3 regions of the Microlunatus capsulatus genome follow, and region 3 is predicted to be linked to each of the others. Evidence: riboswitches for the same ligand, from Rfam matches in the RefSeq annotation. Region 3 holds a riboswitch; each other region holds the start of a gene.
The links. A riboswitch is a leader RNA that binds a small molecule or an ion and turns the genes downstream of it on or off. The one in region 3 is predicted to bind S-adenosylmethionine.

Region 1 (6,364 bases), 3.1 Mb from region 3:
GGCTCGCCGACCCCGCGCTGGTGTCAGAGGCGGCCGCCCTGGGCCCGCTCGACTTCCCGACGCGCCGGCTCGCCAGCGCCTACCTGGCTGCGGCCCTGGAGCGGACGCTGGCCCGGCTGCCCCCCTCGGTGACCGTCGTCACCCATGCCCGCCGGGCCGTCGACCTCCTCACGACCGGGACGGGGGAGCGCGACCTCGTCGTCCTCGACGACGGCACCCGGCTGGCCGCCGACGCCGTGGTGCTGCTGACCAGCCACGTCGACGTCCGGCCCGCCCCGCCGTTCGCGGCGCTGGCGGCGTTCGCCGACGCGCACGGGCTGACCTACGTCCCGCCGGGTTACGGCGGTGACCTGGACCTCGAGCTGCTGCGGCCCGGCCAGGACGTCCTGGCCCGCGGGTTCGGGCTGGGGTTCGTCGACCTCATGGTCCTGCTGACCGAGGGCCGGGGCGGCAAGTTCGTGGAGGACCCGGACGACGACGCGCCGGGCCGGCTGCGCTACGAGCCGTCGGGGGCCGAGCCGCGGCTGCTCGTCGGTTCACGGCGCGGTGTGCCGTACCACGCCAAGCCGATGTACCGGTTGCGCGCGGCCAAGCCGGAGCGGACCACCTTCTGCACCCCGGAGGCCGTCGCCGCCCTGCTGGAGCGCGGGCAGCCGATCACCTTCCTCCGCGACCTCTGGCCGCTGGTCGCCCTGGAGGTCACCTGGGCCTACCACGTCGAGCTGGCGCAGGGCCACCCCGAGCGGGTGGCCGTGCCCTGGCCGGAGTTCGCGGCCACCTTCGCGCGGCTCGCGCCCGACGCGACGGCGCTGCACGGCTGGCTCACCGCCGTCGTGCCCGACGCCCGCGACCGCCTCGACCTCGCCGCCCTCGACCGGCCGTTGGACGGGCTCCGGGTCGTGGACCGCGAGGAGCTGCGCCGGGTCGTCCGCCGTCACGTCCGCGACGACCTCGACCGGCGCCAGGACGTGCGGTTCAGCGCCGACCTCGGGGCCTTCCACGGGCTGCTCGCCGTGCTCCCCGTGATCGGGCCGGCCCTCGGGTCCCCGCTGATGGACCCGCGCTCGCTCGTCGAGGAGTTCACCGGCTGGTTCATGGGCTTCTTCAGCAGCTACGCCAGCGGTCCGCCGCCGGACCGGCTCGAGCAGTTCCTCGCCCTCGAGGAGGCCGGCGTCGTGCAGCTCGTCGGCCCCGGCCTGGAGGTCGCGGCGGACCCCGCGCGCCGCGTGTTCGTCGGCCGCTCGAGCGCGGTGCCCGGCGAGGTGACGGCTCGCGCCCTCCTCGAGGCGACCCTGCCGGCCTTCGACCTGGCCCGGGCCGACGACCCGCTGCTGGCGGCCCTGGCCGCCCGCGGCGAGGTCGCCAGCCAGGTCCTCACCGGCCCGGACGGGGTACGGCTCGACACCGGGCAGCTGGCCGTCGACGCCGGCCACCGCCTCCGCCGGGCCGACGGCACGACCTCCCCGCGCCGCTTCGCGCTCGGGATGCACACCACCGTGAAGTCGGCGGCCTTCGCCCGGCCCGGCAGCAACGGGCCGGTGCACCGCCACAACGACCAGGTGGCCCGGGCGCTCCTCGCGCTCGAGCCGCTCACCGCCGCCACCAGCGGCACCCCCGTCCACCGACCGCCCGACACCGACCAGCCCCCACGTCCAGGAGGACAGTGACATGCCCATCGAGTTCCTCGGCATCGGAGCCACCCACGACGGCTCCGAGACCACGCCCCGCTCCGGCGGCAGCTTCGACCCCGAGTACACCGTCCGGCTGGCCCGTGCCCACCAGGACCACGGCTGGGACCGCGTGCTGACAACCTACGGCTCGGGCTCGCCGGACCCGGCGCAGGCCGCGGCCCTGATCGCCGCCCGCACCGACACCCTGCAGGTCCTCGTGGCGCACCGGCCCAACCTGTCGATCCCCACCTTCGCGGCCAAGACCCTGGCCACCCTCGACCACATCTCCGGGGGCCGGACGACGGTGCACATGATCACCGGCGGCAGCGACCACGAGCAGCAGCGGGAGGGCGACTTCCTCCCCAAGGACGCCCGCTACGACCGGACCCGGGAGTACATCCAGATCCTCAAGCAGGTGTGGACCCGGCACGAGGCCTTCGACTTCTCGGGCGAGCACTACCGCTTCGCCGACTTCGTGGCCGACGTCTTCCCGGTCCAGCAGCCCCGGCCGCAGGTCAGCTTCGGCGGGTCCTCGGACGCGGCCTACGCCGTCGGCACGGCCGAGGCCGACATCTTCTGCCTGTGGGGCGAGCCGCTGGCCGACACCCGCGAGCAGATCGAGCGGGTCCGGCGCGAGGCGGCGGCCGCCGGCCGCGCGACGCCGCCCCGCATCCAGGTGGCGTTCCGGCCGATCCTCGCGCCCACCGAGGCGCAGGCGTGGGCCAAGGCCGAGGACGTCGTGCGCCGGATCGAGGCGCGCAAGGCCGGCGGCCAGCAGTTCCGGCTCGCCCCCGCGTCGCCGGAGAACACCGGCTCGCAGCGGCTGCTCGCCATCGCCGACCGCGGGGACCGGCACGACCGCATCCTCTACTCCGGGACGGCGAAGGCCACCGGCGGCGCCGGGAACTCCAACGCGCTGGTCGGCACCCCGGAGCAGGTCGCCGAGGCGCTCCTGGAGTACGTCGACCTCGGCGTGGACATCATCTCCGCGCGCGGCTACGACACCCTGCAGGACGCCGTCGACTTCGGCGACCAGGTGATCCCCCTCGTCCGCGCCGAGGTGGCCCGCCGGGAAGCCGTCGCCGCATGAGCGCCTCAGCACCCGGCCCGCGGGAGGGGCGCCGCCGCTCGCGCGGTGCCGCGGGGGACTGCGCCGCCTGGCTGGGCCCGCACGACCTCGCCGCCATGGTGGGGCTGGCGGCGGCGGCGTCCGGCGGGCAGGCCGGGGCGGCTCCGGTCGGGTCGCCGGCCGGCTCTGCCGCCGGCCCCAGCCCGACCGTGCTGGCCGCCCGGCTGTCGACCCTGCTCCGCTAGCAACTCCCCGTCGTCCCGCTGCTCGGGACACCTGTCCACCTGCCGAGATTGCCTTGTATCCCTAGTAGTGCGCAGGGGTACAGTTCTTCCTGTCACGAGTGCCAGCGTCAAGCCCCGGCTTGCTGGCCGGCAACCCTCCTCCGCGGTGGGGTGCCCCGGGTGAGGACACGGCTGGCGTCCGTCCGGACGCCGGCAAGCGCGGACCCCGGCCCGGGGTCCTGTTCCCGGAGGTCGTCGGCGATGAGCCTGCTCACCCACCCCAGCACCACCACGTCCCGCCGGCCGCCCGCGCCGGCCGCGCTGCTGCCCGTCGTCGGGGCCGGGCAGTCCGTGCCCCTCGTGGACGGCCGCAGCGCCCGCTACGTCCACCTTGACTACGCCGCCAGTGCGCCGGCCCTGCAGGCGGTGGCCGACCACGTCACCGCCGTCCTGCCCGCCTACGCCAGCGTCCACCGCGGGGCCGGCTACCTGTCCCAGGTGTCCACCCGGCTGCTGGAGCAGGCGCGCGGCGAGATCGCCCGCTCGGTCGGCGCCCGGGACGACGACGTCGTGGTCCTCACCCGCAACACCACCGACGCGCTCACCCTGCTCAGCACCGCCGTGCCGGGCGAGGTCGTCGTGCTGGACGTCGAGCACCACGCCAACCTGCTGCCGTGGCAGCGGGGCACCGCCCGCGTCGTCCCCGCGGCCGGCACGCTCGCCGCGACCGAGGCGGCGCTGGCCGCCGAGCTGGGACGGCGGCCCGCCGCGCTGCTCGCCGTCACGGGGGCGTCGAACGTCACCGGCGAGGTGCCGCCGCTGGCCCGGCTGGCCGCCCTGGCCCACGCCCACGGCGCCCGGATCGTCGTCGACGCCGCGCAGCTCGTGCCCCACCGGGGGTTCGACCTGGCGGGTCTCGACGTCGACTACGTCGCGTTCTCCGGGCACAAGCTGTACGCGCCGTTCGGCGCCGGTGCGCTGGTCGGCCGTCCCGACTGGCTGGACGCGGCGCCGCCGCACCAGCCCGGCGGCGGCGCCGTCCGCGAGGTGGGCACGACCGCCACCGTCTGGGCGCGCAGCCCGGAGCGGCACGAGGGCGGCACACCCAACGTGCTCGGCGTCGCGGCGCTCGCCGAGGCCTGCCGCGTGCTGGCGGCCGTCGGGTTCGACCGGGTGCGCGAGCACGAGGCCGTCCTGCACGACCGGCTGGTGCAGGGGCTGCGCGACCGCGGGATCGAGCCGCTGCGGATCTGGACCGACGCGCCCGACGTCGTCGGCGTCGTCAGCTTCACCGTCCCCGGCTCCACGGCCTCGCAGGTCGCCGCGTTCCTCTCCGCCGAGCACGGCGTCGGGGTCCGCGACGGACGCTTCTGCGCCCACCCGCTGCTGGCCCGGCTCGGGGCGTCCGACGGCGCCGTGCGCGCCAGCCTCGGCGTCGGCAGCAGCGCGGCCGACGTCGACCGCCTCCTCGACGCCCTCGACCGGCTGCGCGCCGACGGCCCGCGCTGGACCTACACCAGCTCCGGCGGCAGCTGTCGACCGTCGCCCGACCCCCGCCCCCTGCCCGCGTGGTGGACCGGTGACGACGGCCTCGACGGCCCGTCCGCCGCCCCGCCCTCGCCGTGCACCCCCACCCCCGCACCTCCTGGAGACCACCGATGACCCTCACCACCCCCGGCACCCGCTTCGCCGGCCCCGTCGACACCGAGCGCTACGGCGAGTACCGGGTCACCCGGCGCCCCGACGACCCGCGGCCGCTCTACCGCTTCACCGGCCGGCTCAGCTCCGACGGCTCGACCCCGTTCCACGCCGAGCCCGGCCGGTACCACCTCTACGCCGGCTGGTTCTGCCCCTGGGCCCAGCGGGTGGTGCTGCAGGTCGCGGCCAACGGCCTGCTGGCCGCGCCCGGCGGCGAGGGCGCCCTCTCGGTGTCCTACGTCGACGACGCCCGCGACGCCCGGGGCTGGGCCTTCCGCGAGACCCACGGCCCCGACCCCGTGAACGGGTTCACGCTGCTGCGGGACGCCTACGAGGCCACCGAGCCCGGCTTCGACGGCCACGTCAGCGTGCCGACGCTGTGGGACACCACGACCGGGCGCGTGGTCAGCAACGACTACACGACCCTCGGGATCGACATCGCCACCCAGTTCGGCGGCTCCCGGTGGCCCGGCGTGGACACCTACCCGGTGCACCTGCGCGAGGAGATCGAGGCCCTGGACGCCTGGGTCGGCCCCGCCGTCAACCAGGGTGCCGGCCGCGCCCGCGGCCAGGGGCCCGCCGCCGAGCAGGCCCGGGTCGAGCTGCGGGGCGCCTTCGACCGCCTGGACGCCCTGCTGGTGGACCGCAGCTTCCTGGTCGGCCACGGGCTGACCGAGGCCGACTTCCGGCTCTGGGTGAGCCTGGCCCGCTACGACGTGCAGACCAACGCCACCGGGGAGGTCGGGCCGCCGCTCAGCGCCTGGCCCGAGCTGGCCCGCTACGCCGGCTGGCTCGCCGACCTGCCCGCGTTCCGGGCCACCACGCGGTGGGCGAGCTTCACCGCCCCCGGCACCGCGCCCTCCTTCCTGCCCCCGGCCGCCGCCGCCACCGAGAGGACCTCCGCATGACGGGCCCGCTGCACCTCGCCGTCGCACTCGACGGCGCCGGGTGGCACCCCGCCGCCTGGCGGCTGCCGTCGGCCCGCCCCGCCGAGCTGCTGACCGCGGGCTACTGGACCGATCTCACCCGGCGCGCGGAGGAGGGCCTGCTGGACCTCGTCACCTTCGAGGACGCCCTCGCCCTGCAGCGCTCCGACCCCCGCGGCTCCGGCCCGGACGACCGCACCGACGAGGTCCGCGGGCGTCTCGACGCGGTGCTCGTCGCCGCCCGGGTGGCCCCGCTGACGTCGCGGATCGGCCTGGTGCCGACGGCGACGGTCACCCACACCGAGCCGTTCCACGTCTCCAAGGCCATCGCCACCCTGGACCACGTCTCCGACGGGCGCGCCGGCTGGCGGGCCCAGGTCTCCGTGCGGCCGGAGGAGGCGGCCCACGTCGGCCGCCGCGAGGTCCCGCGGGTGGACCTGCTGCGACCCGACGACCCGGCCACCCGCCAGCTCGTCGAGGACCTCTTCGCCGAGGCGGGCGACGCCGTCGAGGTGGTCCGCCGCCTCTGGGACAGCTGGGAGGACGACGCCGAGATCCGCGACGTCGCCACCGGCCGGTTCGTCGACCGCGACAAGCTCCACGCCGTCGACTTCGAGGGCCGCTGGTTCAGCGTCCGCGGGCCCTCGATCACCCCGCGGCCGCCGCAGGGGCAGCCGCTCGTCGCCGCCCTCGCCCACGCCGCGGTCCCGCGGGCCTTCGCCGCCCGCTCGGCCGACGTCGTCTTCGTCACCCCGTCCGACAACGCGGGCGCGGCGT
Region 2 (6,364 bases), 150 kb from region 3:
CTTCACCTCGCCCTGGTTCTCGGCGATCTACCTGCTGCTGTTCGTCTCGCTCGTGGGCTGCATCGTGCCGCGCGTCGGCGTCTACGCCCGGGCCCTGCGGGCACGGCCGCCGCGGACCCCGCGCAACCTCGGCCGGCTGCCCGCCTACGCGCGCGCCGCCGTGGACGCCGAGGCCGACCTGCTGGACCGGGCCGCCGCCGAGCTCCGCCGCCGCCGCTACCGGGTGGACGTCCGCGACGACGGGACGGTCGCCGCCGAGCGCGGCTACCTCCGCGAGGCCGGCAACCTGCTCTTCCACGTGAGCCTGCTGTTCGTGCTGCTCGGCGTCGCCCTGGCCAGCCTCTACGGCTTCCGCGGCAGCAGCGTCGTCATCGTCGGGCAGGGGTTCGCCAACAACCTGACCCAGTACGACGACCTGCAGGCCGGCGCCCGCTTCGACGAGAACGACCTGCACCCCTTCAGCGTCGTGGTGAAGAGCTTCGACGTGGCCTTCGAGACCGGACCGGTCCAGCGGGGCGCCGCCCGGCTGTTCCGCGCCGAGGTCGAGGTCACCGACGCCCCGGGCGACGCGCCGCGGGCCGAGACCCTCGAGGTCAACAAGCCGCTCGAGGTCGACGGCACCACGGTGCACCTGATCGGCCACGGCTACGCGCCGCGGGTGACGATCAAGGACGGCGACGGCAACACCGCGTTCTCCGGCCCGGTGCCCTTCCTGCCCCAGGACGGCCAGTTCACCTCCGCCGGGGCCATCAAGGCGCCGGACGCCCGCCCCGAGCGGCTCGCCTTCGAGGGCTTCTTCCTCCCGACAGCCGTCACCTCCGGCGGCGCGGCCCCCACCTCGGGCTTCCCCGACGCGCTGAACCCGGCCCTGTTCCTCAACGGCTGGTACGGCCCGCCGAAGGTGGAGACCGGCGAGCCCGAGAACGTCTACTCCCTCGACACCGCCGGGCTGACCGAGATGGTCGACGGCGAGGGCAAGCCGTTCCGGATGGCGCTGCAGGAGGGCCAGACGATCGAGCTGCCCGACGGCCGCGGCACCATCACCATGGACGGCTGGGACCGCTGGGTGAAGCTGCAGGTCGGCGACTCGCCCGGGGTGGGCATCTCGCTCGCCGCCATCGCGGCCGCCGTGCTCGGCCTCTGCCTCTCGCTGTTCGTCCGGCCGCGCCGGGTCTGGGTGCGGCTGGGGGAGCGGTCCGCCGGTGGCCGGCTGCTGGAGGTCGGCGGCCTGGACCGTGCCGACGCCCGCGGCGGCCTCACCGAGGACGTCGACGAACTGGCGCAGGTCCTGGCCGGCCGCCTGCCCGAGCCGGAGCCGGACCCTCCGGACGCATCCCCGGGACCCCCGGACGACGAACCCTCTGACGACACACCCCGCAGGAAGCAGTGAGATGAACCCTGAGCAGCTGTCCAGCGCCGCGCTGGTCACGTCCGTCGTGGTCTACATGCTGGCGATGTTCGCGCACGCCGGCGAGTGGGCGGCCGCGCGCAGCCTGGCCCCGGCCGCCACCGCCCGCGAGCGCCGTCAGCTCGTGGGCGTCGGCTCCCGCGGCGAGACCGTCTTCGGCGGGGTCGAGGCCCCGGCCGACGGGCCCTCGACCGTCGACGCCGAGGAGGCCGCCGAGGCCGAGGGCAGCCGGCGCCGGGTCGAGCAGCTGGGCCGGATCGGCGTCACGCTGACCGTCATCGGCTTCCTGCTGAGCCTGGCCGGGGTGCTGGCCCGCGGGGTGGCCGCCGGCCGCGCGCCGTGGGGCAACATGTTCGAGTTCACGACCACCGCCATGGTGTTCGTCGTCGCGGCCTACCTGCTGATGGTCTGGAAGGCGGGCATCCGCTGGCTGGGCCTGCCGCTGACGCTGCTGGCGGCCGTGGCCAACGGGCTGGCCGTCACCGTCTTCTACGTGGCCGTCGCCCCGCTGGTGCCGGCCCTGCACTCGGTCTGGTTCGTCATCCACATCGTCGCCGCGGCCATCGCGGGCGCCGCGTTCAACGTCGGCGGCCTGATGTCGGTCCTCTACCTGGTCAAGAAGCGGGCCGAGGACCGCGGGACGGTCAAGGGCTACCTGGGCCTGCTGCCCAGCGCCCGCCGGATCGACCTGCTGACCTACCGCTTCCACGCCTTCGCGTTCCCGCTGTGGACCTTCACCGTCGCCGCCGGAGCCGTCTGGGCCGAGTACGCCTGGGGCCGCTACTGGGGCTGGGACCCCAAGGAGACCTGGGCGCTCGTCACCTGGGTGATCTACGCCTGCTACCTGCACGCCCGCTCGACGGCCGGCTGGCGGGGCAGCAAGGCCGCCGCCATCGCGATCCTCGGTCTAGCGTCCTTCTGGTTCAACTTCGTCGGCATCAACCTGCTGGTCTCCGGCCTGCACTCCTACGCCGGCGTCTGAGGCCCCCTTCCTGCACCCCGCGCCCTGAGCCTGTCGAAGGGCCTTCGACAGGCTCAGGCAGCGGGGGTGCTGTCCCTCGAACGGACAAGCCGTGAACCAGCTCGGACGAGACGACGAGCTCGTCCACGGCTTGCGTGGAGAACAGGACGGAGCGGTCAGAGCAGCTCGCGCCAGGCGGCGTAGCCGCCGATGACGTCGGTGGCCCGGTGGAGGCCCAGGTCCTGCAGGGCGGCGGCGGCCAGGCTGGAGGTGTAGCCCTCCTGGCAGAGCACGAGGACCTCGAGGTCGTAGGACGCGATCGGCAGGGCGGCGTCGCTCATCGGGTCGAACCGCCACTCCAGGACGTTGCGCTCGACGACGAGGGCTCCGGGCAGCTCGCCCTCGGCGGCGCGCTGGGCCGCCGGCCGGATGTCCACCACGACCGCACCGGCGCTCCAACGGATCCTGGCCTGTGCTGGGGTGAGCCTTGCGAGGCGCCCCCGGGCCGATTCCAGCACGTCGTGGATGGTCCTGCGACCGGTGCGGGTCGTGGTGGCTGGCGGGATGAGGACGCTCACCAATTCACCCCGGCCAGTTGCGAGCCCGACGAATGTAGCAGCGATCCGTGCCGCGTGTACTCCGTCATCTCGGTCAGCGACGGGGCGTAGACGTGGATGCTGACGGCGCCGACGGGGTCGGCGTTGACGACGTGGTGGACGTGCCGGGGGCCGAACGGCCGGACGCCGCCGGTGACCAGCCGGCGGGCGCCCGGCACGACCACGGCGGGACCGCCGCCCTGGTCCGGGGTGGCGTGCTGCTCGGTGAGCACGCCCTGGACGGTGGCGAAGGCCCCGGCGCTGCCGCCGTGGTCGTGCCACTCGGTGCCCTGGCCCGGCAGCCAGGTCAGCAGCCAGACCTCGTGGTCGTCGGAGGCGGCGGGCAGCCGGGTGGCGAAGCGGGCGGCGGCGTCGAAGCGGACCAGCGGCCGCCACAGGGCGGGGGTGTCGGCGATCCGGCGGGCGATCTGCGCGGGCACGGGCCGCCGGGCCCGGGTGGTGGTCGGGGCGTGCTCAGGACGGGTGGTGGTGGTCATACGGGGTCTCCTGGGATCCGGCGCGCGGGCCGGTGGACGTGCGGACGGGGGGAGCGCGGGCGCTCCGGCGCGGCGGCGGGTCAGCCGAGGCCGGGCGCGGCGGGACAGGCCATGCTGGCCGTCCGCCGCAGGTCGACGTGCAACCGGCCGTGCAGGTGCTGGTTCACCGCGGGTACCTCCGTCAGGACGCTTGCCGACGCCGAGAGGTCGCCGACCTGGTCGTCACCCGGAGCACCCCGCCGTACCGGAGGGTTGCTGGCCAGCGAGCCGGGGCTCGTGCAGCTGGCACTCATGACCTGGTCCTCAGGCTAGGCCGCGGCGCCCATTCCCGACAAACCCTTGTCTCACGATGGGGAATGCTGGACCCGGTGACCGGTCGCGGTCAGCCGCGCCGGCGGGACCCCGGCGACATCACCGTCGAGAGGTCGGGCGCGGTGAGGAAGTGCCGGTGCTCGGCCGCGAAGGCGGCGAGGATGCCCTTCTTGTTCCGCGTCCGGCCGGGGTGCGGGACGTCGTGGAACTTCTCGTTGAACTGGATCGCCGCCTCGGTGGCGCGGTCCTTGAACCCGCGCAGGCTGCCGGGCTCGACGCCCAGCAGCTCCGCCACCCGGGCCATGTCGCCGGCCGCCTCCCGCAGGGCGCCCCAGATCCGCACCCACGAGGCGTCGGCCAGCAGCGAGTCGAGCAGCGGCGACCACTGCAGCCGGCGCTGCCACGGCGTCGGCGTCGGGTTCTGCCCGATCCGGAGCGCGGTCAGGTAGTGCATGAGGGTGTGCGGGTCGTTGCGCGTCTTGTCGAGCAGCGCGGCCGCCCCGAACCAGTGCCGGGCCGCGGCGGCGTACAGCGTGCGGCCGCTCTCGGTGAACTGGCTGTAGGTGACGATCTGGGTGCCGGGCCGCTCGTGGTGCAGCCGGAGCAGGGCAGTGAGCCCGGTGCTGGTCCGCGAGCTGAGGTTGAAGTCGACGAAGGCGACCTCCCACTCGTTCCCGGTGCGGAGCAGCTCGTTCAGCTGGTCGACCCCGGGTGCGACGGCGAGACCGCGGCCGAAGGCGCGCTCGAAGTTGGCCCGTTCCCCGGGCACGTCGTCAACCAGCAGCACCCGGCCCGTCGACGGCGTCGTCGTGGTCGTCGCCCCGCCCCCTCTCGGTCGCGGTGCCCCGGGGCACCCAGCGGGCCGTGACCGTCTTGGTCCCGGCTCCGTCCTCGCACGACAGCGACCCCTGCAGGCCCGTGAGGCGGGCCTCCAGCCGCTCCGAGCTGGTCCCGGGACTCTTCCAGACCCCGACCGGCATCGGCGGCGCGTCGTCCCCGACTTCTATCACGAGAAGTCCGGGCCGCTGCGCGAGGTGGACCGTGATCGCCCCGGCCCCGGCGTTCACCGCGTTGCCCACGAGGTCGCTGAGGACGATCCGGGCGAGGTCGCGGTCGTCGCGGCCGAGGTGCTCGGCGTCGATGTCCACGCTCACCTCCGCGCCCACCGCCCGGGCGAGGGTCAGCACCGGCGCGGCCAGGCTGGCGGGCGTGGTCGAGCTGGTCTCGCCGATCCGGGCCAGCGTCATGGTCTCGCGCAGACGGGCGTTGGCGCTGACGGCCAGCTCGTAGAGGGTGGGCGCGCTGGAGCGGACGGTGCGCGCCTCCTGCTCCAGCAGCCGCAGGTGGGTGGAGAGAGCGCCGTGGGTCTCGCTGATCACCAGCTCGCGGCCGGCGTGGGACTCCTCGCGGACCAGCGGGGCCAGGTGGGCCAGCGCCAGGTCGGCGTCGCGGACCCGCAGCGAGATGAGCGCCGGGGCCAGGCACACGACGACGGCGGCCAGCCAGATCTCCTCCGGCCAGCGGGCGGGCAGGGCCACCGCGCTGACCAGCCCGGCCGTCAGCGGGCCCGACACCCAGCGCAGCACCTCGTGCCAGCCGGGCCGGCCGCGCTCGGCGGGGTTGAACCAGGCGTGGTCGGTGAAGATCGCGCAGCTGGTGCTGGCGAAGTGCCCGACGGCGGCGGCGAGCACGACGAGTCGGAGCGTCGGCGGCAGGTCGGTCGCCACCCAGGCCGCGACGACGACGAGGAGCAGTCCGCCGCCGATCTCGGTGTAGGTCTCGACCGCGATGGCGTGCCGGCCGTTCTTGTGGCTCAGGTCGGCGTGCAGGGCCGTCGCCGGCCACCGCCGGGGTAGCGACTCGGCGCGCTCGTGGTGGGCCTGCACCAGCTGCAGCACCACGCACACGGCGGCCGGCAGCCAGAGCAGGACGGCGAGCACCGACGGCTGGACCTCCAGCACGCCGACGCCGACCGCGGCGACGCAGACGGCCCGGTCGGCCGCGGCCCGGAAGTTGTAGGCGCTGGAGCGCCGCAGCATGGTCAGGTAGGCGAGCCGGTCGCGCCGGCCCTGCCCCCATCGGCCGCCCCAGCCCGTGCTCACCCGCCCATGGTGCCGCCCGCCCCCCGCCGCGGCAACCGGGCCGGCCGCTCGCGCCGTCGTCGTCGGGGCCGGGGCGTTGCCCGGGCTGGCACGATGGGCGGGTGCAGCACTTCGACCTCGTCATCATCGGCTCCGGCTCGGGCAACTCCATCCCCGACGAGCGGTTCGCCGACCTGGACATCGCCCTCGTCGACAAGGGCGTCTTCGGGGGGACGTGCCTCAACGTCGGCTGCATCCCCACCAAGATGTTCGTGCACCCCGCCGACCTGGCGGCGAGCCCGGGGCACGCGGCCCGGGTGGGCGTCGACCTCGAGCTGCGGCAGGTCCGCTTCGCCGAGATCCGGGACCGGATCTTCGGCCGGATCGACCCGATCTCCGAGGGCGGCCTGACGTGGCGCGCGTCGAACGAGAACGTGACGGTCTTCCAGCAGACGGCGCACTTCCTCGACCCGCACACCCTGCAGGTGGGGGAGGAGACGATCACCGCC
Region 3 (6,364 bases):
GTCTCGTCGCCCAGCTGGGCGGCGACGTCGGCCGTCACCCGCTCGTTGGCGGTGGCGGTGGTGGCCAGCACCGGGGTGCCCGGCGCCAGCGCGAGCAGGGTGCGGGTGAGCCGCTGGTAGTCGGGGCGGAAGTCGAAGCCCCAGTCCGAGACGCAGTGCGCCTCGTCGATGACGAGCATCCCGCACGAGCCCAGCAGGTCGGGCAGCTGCGCGGCGAAGATGGGGTTGGAGAGCCGCTCTGGGGAGATGAGCAGCACGTCGAGCTGCCCGCCGCGGAGCTCCCCCATCACCCGTGCCCAGTCGTCGATGTTGGTGGAGTTGACCGTCGCCGCCCGCAGCCCGGCCCGCTCGGCGGCGCTGATCTGATCGCGCATCAGCGCGAGCAGCGGCGAGACGACCAGCGTCGGGCCGGCCCCCCGCTCCCGCAGCGCCGCGGTGGCCGCCCAGTAGACCGCCGACTTGCCCCAGCCCGTGGCCTGGACGACGAGGACCCGCCGCCCGCGCTCGACGAGCTCCTCGACGGCGCGGACCTGGTCCTCGCGCGGCGTGGCCTCCGGCCCGGCCATCGCGGTGATGGTGCGGGCCAGGACGGTGGCGGCGGGGGTGCGGAGAGCAGGTGCTGACATGCCTCCCAGTCTGCCCGTCCGCGCCGACGACGACCGCCGCGCGCCGCGGCCTGTGGACGAGTGCGTACCCAGGCCTGGGGACGGAGCCCCCGGCGGCGGTGCGCTCAGGCCGCCGACGGCGCCGTCCGGCCCAGGTAGGCGGCCAGCCGCGCGGTCGGCCCGGACCCCGCCGCGGGCGGCACGGCCGGGCCGAAGGGCACGACGCCGCCGCGCGGCAGCGGGTCCAGCACCGTCCGGATGGACCGCTCCGCCAGCGCCACCAGGTCCGCGGGCGCCTCGGCGGGCTGCCCCGTGGCCACCGCGAGGTCCCAGCCGTGCGTCAGCTGCTCGCTGACGTAGACCCCGATCACCTGGTGCCCCGGCAGCGGGCCGAAGGGCGCGAGCACCACCCGGGTCAGCGCGGCGTCGTCGGCCCAGGCCACCTGGGACCACCGGGCGCGCTCGCGGTAGCCGGCGGCCACGTCGTCCGGCAGCTCCTCGACGAAGGCGGGCACCGACGCCGCCGGCTGCCCGTGGCCCATCGCCTCCACCCGGTCGGCCACGCCGTAGAGGTGGGCGACGAGGGCCTGCACGTCGAAGGCGTCGCAGGGCGTCGGCAGCGCCTGCTGCTCCGCCGTGAGGCCGTCCAGCAGGCCGGCGACCCAGGCCTGGGTCCGGGCGAGGGCGGCGCGGGGGTCGTCGGCGGCGGTGCGGGGGGCGTGGACGTCGGTGGCGGTCATGGCGGTCCTCCTGGTGGTCGCGGCCCCGGCGGGACCGTCTGCGACCATCCTCGAACGCCATACCTGACACCTGCTGTCATGTTTCTCTGCCATCCTCGGGACGTGCGCGCCGACCGTCTGCTCCAGCTCGTCGGGCTGCTGCGGCAGCACGGCCGGCTGAGCGCCGCGGAGCTCGCCCGGCGCCTCGAGGTGACGCCGCGGACGGTGCTGCGCGACGTGGAGGCGCTGTCCACCGCCGGCGTGCCCGTCGTGGCCGAGCGGGGACGGCACGGCGGCTTCTCCCTGCTCCCTGGCTACCGGCCGGCCGTCGAGGAGCTGACGGCCGCGGAGGTGCAGGCCCTGCTGCTGGCCGGCCGCGTCCCGGCCGAGTCGCTCGGCCTCGCCGGACCGCTCGCGTCGGCGCTGCGCAAGGTCGCGGGCTCGGCGCCGCCCGAGCACGGCCGCTCGGCCGCCCGGATCAGCGACCGGGTGCTCGTCGACACCGCGGGCTGGTGGGGAGCACCCGAGGAGCGGGGGCAGTTCGACGCCGTGCAGCAGGCGGTGCTGGGCGACCGCCGGCTGCGGATGACCTATCAGCCCCGCGACCCCCGCGGGACCGGCGTCCGCACCGTCGACCCCTACGGCCTCCTGCAGGCCGCCGGCACCTGGTACCTGATCGCCGCGCACCGCGGCCGGCCCCGGTCCTACCGCGTCTCCCGGGTCCTCGCCGCGACGGTGCTGGACGAGCCGAGCCGGCGTCCGGCGGACCTCGACCTGGCGGCGCTGTGGTCCGAGCTGCGCGCCGGCTTCGCGTCCCCGCCGACGCACACGGTCCGGCTGGCCTGCGACCCGGCCCGCTACGAGCTGGCCCTCACCCTGCTGGCCGGCCAGGGGGCGAGCCGGCCGCGCGTCCTGGACCCCGGGCCGCCGGTGGTGTTCGAGGTCGAGGTGCACGTGCTCCGCTCGACCGTCGGCGTGCTCGCCGGCCTCGGCTCGGCCGTCCGCGCCCTGGCCCCGCCCGAGCTGCTGGAGCAGATGGTGGCGGTGGCGCAGGAGCTGCTGGCCACCTACCCCGACGTCAGGACGACGGGCCCGCGCTGAGCGGGACCCGCTCGAGCTCGCGGCGCAGGACGGCACGGAGGGCGGCGGCGTCCATCAGCTGCGGGTAGAGCAGCCCCTGGACGGCCAGGCCGTCGACCAGCACCTGCACGGCGAGGGCCTGCGCCTCCAGCTCGGGGTCCGCGAGCGGCTCGCCCAGGGGGCCGCCGGTCCGGGTCAGCAGATCGGCGTCCGGGGCCGGACCACCGGCCAGCCAGAGCACCAGCGCGCGGACGAGCCGCCGGCCCTCCCGGAAGGCCCAGCCCCGGAACTCCTGGTGCCCGGGCGCGAGACGGGTCAGGTCGATGAGGCCGAAGTAGACCGCCGTCTCGGTCCACCGCTCCTCGTCCAGCGGCAGCAGCTGCTCCAGCAGCGCCTGCGCGACCTCCAGCGGGGGCTGCTGCCCCTCAGCCAGCAGTCGCGACATCCGGTCCCCGATGCGACGCACCGTGTGCTCGGCGGCGAAGAGCAGCAGGGACGCCTGGTCGGCGAAGTAGTGCCGCAGGGCGCCGGTCGAGATGCCCGCCTCGGCCGCCACCGACCGCACCGAGACCGCGGCCACGCCGTCCCGGGTCAGCACCCGCCAGGTCGCCCGGGCGATGTCCTGCCGGCGCTCCTCGTGGTCCACCACCTTCGGCACGGGGCCTTTATAGCACAGCCGTGCTGCTAAGGTTGTCGCACAGTCGTACTAAAACAGGAGCAGCAGATGACCCTCGCCGTCCTCGGAGCCCTCGTCGGGCTGGCCCTGGTCGACTCGACCAGCTTCGGCACCCTGGTGCTGCCGCTGATGATGCTGCTCAGCCCGCGGGTGCGGACGCGGAACGTCGTCGTCCACCTGCTCACCCTCGGGCTGTTCTACGTCGGCGTCGGGGTGCTGCTGCTGCTCGGGGCCGAGGCGGCCCTGGCCGTCGTCGGTCCGCTGCTGGACACCCGGGCGGCCCGGATCGCGCAGCTGGGCCTCGGCGTCGGGCTGGTCGTGCTGTCCTTCGTCCTCGACCCGAAGGCCGTGGCGGGGCGACGGGCCCGGCGGGGCCTGCCGCCGGCCGCGCCGTCACGCTGGCGCTCGCGGGCCCTGGGCGCCGACGCGCGGCTGCCCGTGGTCGTCGGGGTGGCGCTGGCCGCCGGGGCGGTCGAGGTGGCCTCGATGCTCCCCTACCTCGGGGCGGTCGGGCTGATCGTGGCCTCGGACACGGGGCTGGGCACCCGGCTGGCCGTGCTCGGCGGCTACGTCCTCGTCATGCTGCTGCCGGCCCTGGTGCTGCTGGTGGTCCGGGTCGCCGGCGGCCAGCGCCTCGAGCCGCGGCTGGCGCGGGTCGAGGCGTGGCTGGCCAGGCGGACCTCCGGGGCCGGCGCCTGGGTGGTCGGCATCATCGGCGTGCTGCTGGGGCTGGACGCCCTGAGCGCGCTGCGAGCGGCCTAGCCCCCGGCGACGGCCGGGATGATCGAGACCTTCGCGCCCTCGGGCACCGGGGCCTCGAGGCCGCCGGAGAAGCGGACGTCCTCGTCGCCGACGTAGACGTTGACGAAGCGGCGCAGCTGGCCGGCGTCGTCGAGGATCCGCGCACGGATGCCGTGGTGGTTGGTCTCCAGCGAGTCGAGCAGCTCGGCGAGGGTGCCGCCGTCGGCGCTCACCTCTCCGGCCCCGGCGGTGTAGGTGCGCAGGATCGTGGGGATGCGGACGGTGGCGCTCATCGGTCGAGCTCCTTCCAGAAGTCGGTGAAGGCGTCGTAGCGGGGCGGGATGGTGGTCTTCGGGCCGACACGGCTGCTGACGGCGTCGAGGGTCTTGAGGCCGTCGCCGGAGTTGATGACGACCGTCTCGGCGTCGGGGTCGAGGACGCCGTCCTCGATCAGCTTCGCGGTGACGCCGACGGTGACCCCGCCGGCGGTCTCGGCGAAGACGCCCTCGGTGCGGGCCAGCCGCAGGATGTTGGCCACGACGGTCTCGTCGTCGACGTCGGCGATCAGCCCGCCGGTGCGGCGGATGACGTCCAGCACGTAGGGGCCGTCGGCCGGGTTGCCGATGGCCAGCGACTTGGCGATGGTGTCCGGCTTGACCGGGGGCACGAAGTCGAGGTCGGCACGGTAGGCCTGGGCGATGGGCGAGCAGCCGGTGGCCTGGGCGCCGTAGATCTTCCACGGCTTGTCCTCGACCAGGCCCAGCGTCACGAGCTCGGTGAAGCCCTTGTCGATCTTGGTCAGCTGCGAGCCGGAGGCGACCGGGATCACCAGCTGGTCGGGGATCCGCCAGCCCAGCTGCTCGGCGATCTCGTAGGCCAGCGTCTTCGAGCCCTCGGAGTAGTAGGGGCGGACGTTGACGTTGACGAACGCCCAGCCCTCCTCCTCCGCGGCGATCTCGCTGGCCAGCTTGTTGACGTCGTCGTAGCTGCCCTGCACCGCGATCAGCGTGGTGTCGTAGACGGCGGAGGCGATGATCTTCTGCTGCTCGAGGTTCTCGGGCACGAAGACGACGCTCTTGATGCCGGCGCGGGCGGCGGCGGCGGCGACGGCGTTGGCCAGGTTGCCGGTCGAGGGGCAGGCCAGCACGTGCAGGCCCAGCTCGCGGGCGGCGGAGAGGGCGACGGCGACGACGCGGTCCTTGAAGGAGTGCGTCGGGTTGCCCGAGTCGTCCTTGACCCAGAGCTTGCGCAGGCCGAGGTCGGCGGCGAGGTTCGCCGCGTCCAGCAGCCGGGTGTAGCCCGGGTCGGTCGAGCGGAAGGAGGCGATGTCGGCGGGGACCGGCAGCAGCGGGGCGTAGCGCCAGATGCTCTTGGGGCCGGCCTCGAGCTGCTCGCGGGTGATGGTCGGGAAGTCGTAGCCCACCTCGAGGGGGCCGAAGCACTCCAGACAGGCGTAGAACGGGCCGAGCGAGCTCTTCTCGCCGCAGGCCCGGCAGACGAGGTGCGTGGCGTTGCCGAAGGCTCCGGGCCGGACGCCGGCGGGAGCGGGCACCCCTGCCGCGGTGGTGGACGGGGTGGCGAGCGCAGTCATGGCTGTTCCTTCTTCATCTGTCGTGGCCGACGTTCGACCACGGCGGAGTTGGCACCGTTCCTGCTTGGTCAGGCGGTTGCCGGGGAGTCAAAGGGCCGTTCCCTCATCCCCTCTGGATGAACGTCACAAACCCTACGCGGGGGCCCCGGCGGAGGCACATCGAGGTCCCAGTGGGTGGGAACGCCGTCCAGCATCCGGGACGCCAGGCGGGGGCTACGGTGCTGCCATGACCTCGGGCACCGCGGGACGCCTCGCGCGACAGGACCGGATCCGCCGACTGGGGAACGCCGTGAACCTCAGCACCGCCCTGGGGATGGCAGTGGCACGGCTGGGCCGGGCGAGCGTCCGGCCGGGTCCGCGCGGCCTGCTGCTGGCCGAGGGCTACCGGCTCCCGTTCCCCGTGGCGGGCGCGTTCACCGTGGGCGACGTGCTCCTCACGGCGGGGCGCTGGGACCGCCACCGGCCCGGCCTGCTGGAGCACGAGGAGCGGCACAGCTGGCAGTGGTTCTGGTGCGCGGGGCTGCCGTTCCTGCCCGCCTACGGCGTCGCGATGGCGTGGTCGGTGCTGCGCACCGGGGACCGGGCGGCGGCCAACGCGTTCGAGCGGGGGGCGGGGCTGGTGCGCGGCGGCTACCGGGAGCTGCCGGTGCGGCCGCTGGGTCCCGTCGTCCGGACCCTGCTGACGGGGCGGCGTCCGCCCCGGCGGGAGACCTAGGAGTCGATCGTGAGGTCGATGCCGAGCCGCTTGGCGGACCGGTTGCGCTGCCGGGTGGCCCGCAGCCGGCGGAGCCGCTTGACCAGCAGCGGGTCCTGGACCAGGGCCTCCGGCTTGTCGATGAGGGCGTTGAGGACCTGGTAGTAGCGGGTCGCGGACATCTGGAACGTGTCGCGGATCGCCTGCTCCTTGGCCCCGGCGAACTTCCACCACTGCCGCTCGAAGGCGAGGATCTCG

Region 1: linked by a shared signal. The riboswitch ahead of JOF54_RS00210 (aminotransferase class V-fold PLP-dependent enzyme) and the one ahead of thrC (threonine synthase) in region 3 are both predicted to bind S-adenosylmethionine.
Region 2: linked by a shared signal. The riboswitch ahead of JOF54_RS13670 (cysteine dioxygenase) and the one ahead of thrC (threonine synthase) in region 3 are both predicted to bind S-adenosylmethionine.

Annotation. Positions count from the first base shown of each region.
Region 1 covers NZ_JAGIOB010000001.1:31,844-38,207, forward strand. The annotation lists gene JOF54_RS00195 (FAD/NAD(P)-binding protein) at 1-1,667, shown strand, start outside; gene JOF54_RS00200 (LLM class flavin-dependent oxidoreductase) at 1,669-2,760, shown strand; gene JOF54_RS00205 (hypothetical protein) at 2,757-2,984, shown strand; SAM riboswitch class IV at 3,075-3,189, shown strand; gene JOF54_RS00210 (aminotransferase class V-fold PLP-dependent enzyme) at 3,225-4,625, shown strand; gene JOF54_RS00215 (glutathione S-transferase C-terminal domain-containing protein) at 4,622-5,569, shown strand; gene JOF54_RS00220 (LLM class flavin-dependent oxidoreductase) at 5,566-6,364, shown strand, end outside.
Region 2 covers NZ_JAGIOB010000001.1:2,958,762-2,965,125, forward strand. The annotation lists gene resB (cytochrome c biogenesis protein ResB) at 1-1,390, shown strand, start outside; gene ccsB (c-type cytochrome biogenesis protein CcsB) at 1,392-2,390, shown strand; gene JOF54_RS13665 (rhodanese-like domain-containing protein) at 2,546-2,809, opposite strand; gene JOF54_RS13670 (cysteine dioxygenase) at 2,944-3,462, opposite strand; SAM riboswitch class IV at 3,644-3,759, opposite strand; gene JOF54_RS13675 (hypothetical protein) at 3,845-4,561, opposite strand; gene JOF54_RS13680 (sensor histidine kinase) at 4,548-5,876, opposite strand; gene JOF54_RS13685 (mycothione reductase) at 5,978-6,364, shown strand, end outside.
Region 3 covers NZ_JAGIOB010000001.1:3,107,587-3,113,950, reverse strand. The annotation lists gene JOF54_RS14380 (RecQ family ATP-dependent DNA helicase) at 1-626, opposite strand, end outside; gene JOF54_RS14375 (TIGR03086 family metal-binding protein) at 731-1,345, opposite strand; gene JOF54_RS14370 (helix-turn-helix transcriptional regulator) at 1,448-2,425, shown strand; gene JOF54_RS14365 (TetR/AcrR family transcriptional regulator) at 2,403-3,062, opposite strand; gene JOF54_RS14360 (GAP family protein) at 3,129-3,842, shown strand; gene JOF54_RS14355 (MoaD/ThiS family protein) at 3,839-4,114, opposite strand; gene thrC (threonine synthase) at 4,111-5,412, opposite strand; SAM riboswitch class I at 5,423-5,535, opposite strand; gene JOF54_RS14345 (hypothetical protein) at 5,639-6,127, shown strand; gene JOF54_RS14340 (DUF3263 domain-containing protein) at 6,124-6,364, opposite strand, start outside.